Regions from separate parts of the Blautia sp. HCN-1074 genome, predicted to be linked through region 2. Evidence: predicted binding sites of a transcription regulator. Region 2 holds the regulator's gene; the other holds the start of a gene.

Region 1 (3,423 bases), 190 kb from region 2:
ATATCCTACATATCCGGGAGGCGCTCCGATCAGTCTGGATACAGAATACTTCTCCATGTACTCACTCATATCAATTCTGACCATATTCTGCTCATCATCAAACAGATTCTCTGCTAAAGTCTTGGCAAGCTCTGTCTTACCTACACCTGTAGGACCAAGGAACAGGAAAGAACCGATAGGTTTGGTCGGATCCTTGATGCCGGCTTTGGAACGAAGGATCGCATCTGTAACCCTCTTCACACCTTCATCCTGGCCTACAACTCTCTTATGAAGCTGATCTTCCAGAGTAAGGAGTTTCGCTCTCTCGCCTTCTGTCAGTCTTGTTACAGGAATACCGGTCCATCTGGAAATGATCCTTGCGATCTCATCATCAGTAACTGCCTCATGTACCAGACTTCTGTCACTTTCTTTGACACTCTTTTCTTCGATTTCCAGCTGTTGCTGTAATTTCGGAAGTTCGCCGTACTGTAACTGTGCAGCCTTCTCCAGATCATAGTTCTGTTTTGCTTTCTGAATCTGCTTATTCACATCCTCAATCTGCTCACGAAGCTTCTGTAATTTCTCTACAGAATGCTTCTCATTATCCCACTGTGCTTTCTGTGTATTAAAGGTATCACGAAGCTCTGCCAGCTCCTTCTGAAGTGTTTCCAGACGTTCCTTACTCAGGTTATCTGTCTCTTTCTTCAGTGCAGATTCCTCGATCTCCAGCTGCATGATCTTACGGCGCTGTTCATCCAGCTCTGAAGGCATGGAGTCCAGCTCTGTCTTGATCAGGGCACAGGCCTCATCCACCAGGTCAATGGCCTTATCAGGAAGAAAACGGTCTGTGATATATCTATGTGAAAGTGTAGCTGCTGCAACCAGCGCACTGTCTGTGATCTTAACACCATGGAAGACCTCATATCTCTCCTTCAGACCACGAAGGATGGAAATGGTATCCTCCACTGTAGGTTCATCTACCATAACAGGCTGGAAACGACGTTCCAGAGCGGCATCTTTCTCAATATACTGACGGTACTCATCCAGAGTTGTGGCACCGATACAGTGAAGCTCACCTCTGGCAAGCATAGGTTTCAGCATATTGCTTGCATCCATGGCTCCGTCAGTCTTACCTGCACCAACGATCAGATGTAACTCATCAATGAAAAGAATAATGTTTCCTTCACTCTTCTTTACTTCTTCAAGGACTGCTTTCAGACGTTCCTCAAACTCACCTCTGTATTTGGCACCTGCTACCAGAGCACCCATATCCAGGGCAAAAATCTTCTTATCCTTCAAGCCTTCCGGCACATCCTCTGCCACAATCCTCTGAGCAAGACCTTCGATTGCTGCAGTCTTACCTACACCAGGCTCACCGATAAGTACAGGATTATTCTTGGTCTTACGGGAAAGGATTCTGATGATATTACGGATTTCCTCATCACGTCCGATCACAGGATCCAGCTTCTGGTTACGTGCCTTTTCGACTAAATCCTCACCATATTTATTCAAAGTATCATAAGTAGCTTCCGGATTGTCACTGACTACACGCTGATTGCCTCGTACTGTAGAAAGTGCCTGCAGGAAACGTTCCTTAGTAATACCAAATTCCTGAAACAGCTTCTTCATGCTTGGACTTGGATATCTTAATAAAGCAAGGAAGAGATGCTCTACAGAGACATATTCATCTCCCATTGCCTTTGCTTCATCCTCTGCACTGACCAGAGCCTTGTTCAGATACTGTCCGAAACGAAGTTCACCGCCGGATACCTTAACCTTAGCATCCAGCGCCTGATTCAGAGAATTTCTGAAATAATCTTTATCTATCTCCATCTTCTCGATCAGTTTAAGAATCAGGCTGTCTTCCTGTTCCAGCAGAGCATATAAAAGATGCTCCTCCTCAATCTCCTGGTTGCCAAACTGATAAGCAACCTTCTCCAGATCCTGGACAGCCTGTACGGATTTCTGTGTAAATTTACTGATATTCATAGGCTAACCCTCCTCTTATATGAGAAATATCTCTCCCAAAGGAGAAATATGTTGTTTTCTTTGTTCTGCATGTAATATAACACATGTTGTTAGCACTGTCAAGCGTTGAGTGCTAATTATTTTGTGAAGAATTTGTTAACGCTACGAGCCATGCTAAATGGTGAAAAAAACGCCCTGCAAGTTTACTTGCAAGGACGTCTTTTTTTGCTATTTTATAGGGCGACAGCCCTACAGCGAGGGAAATCTTTCCCGAGCTGTGCATGGCGTATCCACTACTTCACAGGGATTTTTCACTTGCTTTCGCACTCAATTTTCTTGATTTGACCACATTTTTACGACAAATCTTTTATCAAATAGAAAGTAGGAAATCTGATATGACAATTGGTGATAAAATAAAAAAAATCCGGACATTCCGGAATATGACACAGGCAGAACTCGGTGCAGTCCTCGGCTGGGGCGATAAAGGTGCAAATCGCCTTGCTCAATACGAAACCAACTACAATGAATGCTTCTGAACTGATGGAAATTTTGTTCTGGATTGATGAATTTAATCCCGGTATGATCAATCTCTTTCAATCAGAGACTTATCCAGGCGAAAACTCAAATTCCAGTGACGATACAGCTATTCGCTACCATGATTCTGATAGCTGGCCCGCACATTCGCCTGTTGGCATGTGGTTTAATTATGGGATTCTTAATGATTTTTTGAAAGAATGGACTCTTAGAAAAGAAGAACTGAAATCTGGTAAAATTACCAGAGATGAATATTTTGAATGGAAAATTAACTGGCCGCAGACTTGTGATGATTGTGGAAAACGTGAACCTTCAAAGCAATGGCGATGCTCAAACGAATAGAATTTAGCGAAACTTAGCAAAACTTAAATTTATTATATTTTTTCTCTTTAACTAATAGAAAAGGCACTGAAAATCCAATATTTCTACGGTTTTCAGTGCCTTTTTTGCATTGTCCATTCAGAAAAATTAATTGTCTAAATAGAAATATATAAACAACCCTATAGGTTCTCTCTTGCCAGACATATTTCTTTCAGCGCTTCCCCAATATCTCCATCTACCCCGATCGACTTTCCGGCAATTGCTGAAGGAATATAGACTTCTCCTTTATTGAAGGTGATATAAACTGCTTCAGGTTCAGAAGCAGCAAGGCTCATGAAAGGCTCTTTGATCATACGGTTTCGCCATCCCACGCCCAATTCCAGGATCGCTAGTCTTTTACCATGATATTTCTTAATAAAGTTCTGATAGTCTTGCATTTTCTTTTGGAACTGTTCGGTCTGAAAGAATGCATTGCTGTTTGCCATATTGACCGTAACTGGCCCTCCACAGCAGGAACAGCAGGGGACCAGTTCTGAGGGGATCTGTCCGTTTTTTTCAGCTTTCGCCATTTTGAGAATTTCATTCTGGTTTTCGTAAGGATCTGTTCCGCATCCATTCTGG
Region 2 (3,423 bases):
GATTGACGACCTGATCGGGGAAGTAAACAAAGAAGTGTCAAAGAAACACAAAATCCTGATCACCACCCTCACCAAACGAATGGCAGAAGACCTGACAGAATATATGAAAGAAGTAGGAATCCGGGTCCGCTATCTTCATTCCGATATCGATACCTTAGAGCGTGCCCGCATCATCCGCGATATGCGTCTGGATGTCTTTGATGTACTGGTAGGAATCAACCTCCTCAGGGAAGGCCTGGACATCCCGGAAATCACCCTGGTAGCAATCCTGGATGCAGACAAAGAAGGCTTTCTCCGTTCCGAAACCTCCCTCATCCAGACCATCGGACGAGCTGCCCGAAACAGCGAAGGCCATGTAATCATGTACGCAGACAACATGACCGATTCCATGCACAAAGCCATCACCGAAACCAACCGCCGCCGAACTATTCAGGAAGCCTACAACAAAGAACACGGAATTACTCCGACTACTATCAAAAAAGCAGTCCGTGACCTCATCGCCGTATCCAAAGCAGTAGCCGAAACCGAAGTCCGACTCCAGAAAGACCCAGAGTCCATGACCCGCAAAGAACTTATCAAACTCATCACCCAGGTAGAAAAACAAATGCGCGCCGCAGCCGCAGACCTCAACTTCGAACAAGCCGCCGAACTCCGCGATAAAATGATCGACCTGAAAAAGAATCTGGATACTTTAGACAAATAATTCTACACCGAGTTTTAGAAGAGGCGATTCGCCTCCCAGGAGAGAGCCCCGCCTATATGATCGTCCTGAACAGCCAGCGGGGAGAAAGTATTGATATTGTGTGCATTTGCAGGATGCTAAGAGATACTAAGTCCGCAGAAATCTGCAGACTTAGTATCTCTTAGCGTCCGAAACCGCACACAATATCAATACTTTCTCCCCGCGTCCCTTTCTATAACATAATCTTAATAATTCCCATTGTTCATAAAATAACAAAAAATTCACAAAATAATATTGACAAACCAAATCAAGAGTGCTATCTTATGAGCATAAGGTGTTAGCACTCCTAAAACATGAGTGCTAACAAACCAAAAACAAAGGCAGTAAAGGAGTGGAACTTCATGGATCAGGAATTAGATGATCGTAAAAAGAAAATACTAAAAGCCATCATCAAAACCTACATGGAAACAGGCGAACCGGTGGGTTCCCGGACCATTTCCAAGTTTGCAGATTTAAATGTAAGCTCTGCCACCATCCGGAATGAGATGTCAGACCTGACAGATATGGGATATATCGTACAGCCCCACACCTCAGCCGGAAGAATTCCTTCTGATAAAGGTTATCGCCTCTACGTAGACGAGCTGATGAAAGAAAAGGAATCAGAGGTTCAGGAAATCAAAGATCTCATGATAGAGAAAACCGATAAACTGGATAAAATGCTGAAACAGGTAGCAAAGGTACTTGCCTCCAATACCAACTATGCAACAATGATCTCTGTTCCACAGTACAGCGGAAGCAAGATTAAATTCATCCAGCTTTCCCGAGTGACACCACTTCAGCTTGTGGCAGTAGTAGTGAGTGATAACAATGTCATCCGAAACCAGATCATCAATCTGGATGAGGAGATGGACGATCAGACAATCCTGAAATTAAATCTTCTTCTTAACACCAACTTAAATGGTGTGCCTATTCAGGACATCAACCTGGGAATGATCGCCCGCCTGAAAGAACAGGCAGGTGTACATGGCTCTGTGGTTGGCACAGTCCTTGATGCAGTGGCAGACACCATCCAGGTAGACGAAGATGATATGCAGATATATACTTCAGGAGCAACCAACATTTTCAAGTATCCGGAGCTTGCAGACACAAGCAAAGCGAGCGAGCTGATTTCAGCATTTGAAGAGAAGCAGGATCTGGTAGACCTGGTGAAAGAGAGAATGTCTGATACCGAGAACACAGGAATTCAGGTGTACATTGGTGATGAGATGCCGGTGCAGACCATGAAAGACTGCAGTGTGGTCACAGCCACTTACGAACTTGGAGAAGGAATGCATGGTACCATCGGTATCATCGGTCCCAAGCGTATGGATTATGCAAATGTAGTTGACAGCCTGAAGGCTTTGAAAGTCCAGCTGGACGAACTGATTAAGAAAGAGAGTTAGAAAGGCGGTAATAGAGAGTGTCAGAAGAAACAAAGAACACAGCTCAGGAAGAAGAGACAACAGAGACTCCGGTAACAGAAGAAACTGTTGAGAATGAACCTGAGGTTGTAGAGAACGGTGAAGCAGAAACAGAGGAAATCCCGGTAGAGGACGGAGACGAGGAAGCTTCCCAGGATGACAAGAAAGACAGCAAATCAAAAACTTCTTTCTTCGGCAAGAAGAAAAAAGAAAAAGATAAATTTGAACAGCAGATTGAAGAACTTACAGACAGACTGAAACGAAACATGGCTGAATTCGATAACTTCCGTAAGAGAACGGAAAAAGAGAAATCCAGTATGTATATCATCGGAGCCAAGGATATTGTTGAGAAGATGCTTCCGGTTGTGGATAACTTCGAGAGAGGTCTTGCACAGGCACCTGAAGGAGATTCTTTTGCAGATGGCATGAAGATGATTTACAAACAGCTGATTACAACATTAGATGAGCTGGGCGTGAAACCGATTGAAGCAGTTGGTAAGGAATTTGATCCGAACTTCCACAATGCAGTGATGCATGTGGAGGACGAAGAAGCTGGTGAGAATATTGTGGTAGAAGAATTCCAGAAGGGTTACACCTACAAGGATTTCGTAGTCCGCCACAGTATGGTAAAAGTAGCCAACTAATTTACATGAAAATATAGAATATATCAAATCTAGTTGAAAATAAACAGGAGGAACAAGATTATGGGAAAAATCATTGGTATTGACTTAGGTACAACAAATAGCTGTGTAGCCGTAATGGAAGGTGGACAGCCAACAGTTATCGCTAATACAGAAGGCGCAAGAACAACACCATCAGTTGTCGCTTTCACAAAAACAGGAGAACGTCTTGTAGGTGAACCTGCAAAACGTCAGGCAGTAACAAACGCAGAGAGAACAATCTCTTCCATTAAAAGAGAGATGGGTACTGACTACCGTGTAACAATCGACGACAAGAAATATTCCCCACAGGAAATTTCTGCTATGATCCTTCAGAAACTGAAAAAAGATGCAGAAGGATACCTTGGTGAGAAAGTTACAGAAGCAGTTATCACAGTTCCTGCATATTTCAATGATGCTCAGCGTCAGGCAACAAAAGATGCCGGTAAGATTGCCGGTCTTGATGTAAAACGTATTATCAACGAGCCAACAGCAGCAGCTCTTGCATATGGCCTTGACAATGAAAAAGAACAGAAGATCATGGTATACGATTTAGGTGGCGGTACATTCGACGTATCTGTAATCGAAATCGGTGATGGTGTTATCGAAGTTCTTTCCACAG

What was found. Region 2 encodes HrcA, which represses chaperone genes, less so after heat shock. Its sites were predicted from a motif close to TGTTAGCACTCNNNNNNNNNGAGTGCTAACA; they were not measured.
Region 1: the regulator HrcA is predicted to act here: its motif matches at 2,056-2,086, upstream of clpB (ATP-dependent chaperone ClpB).

What each region holds. Positions count from the first base shown of each region.
Region 1 covers NZ_JBBKBP010000001.1:301,863-305,285, forward strand. Annotated here, with positions in the region: gene clpB (ATP-dependent chaperone ClpB) at 1-1,968, opposite strand, end outside; partial or broken gene WKT11_RS01440 (helix-turn-helix domain-containing protein) at 2,343-2,823, shown strand; gene WKT11_RS01445 (NAD-dependent protein deacetylase, SIR2 family) at 2,982-3,423, opposite strand, start outside.
Region 2 covers NZ_JBBKBP010000001.1:112,986-116,408, reverse strand. Annotated here, with positions in the region: gene uvrB (excinuclease ABC subunit UvrB) at 1-703, shown strand, start outside; gene hrcA (heat-inducible transcriptional repressor HrcA) at 1,084-2,124, shown strand; gene grpE (nucleotide exchange factor GrpE) at 2,142-2,786, shown strand; gene dnaK (molecular chaperone DnaK) at 2,847-3,423, shown strand, end outside.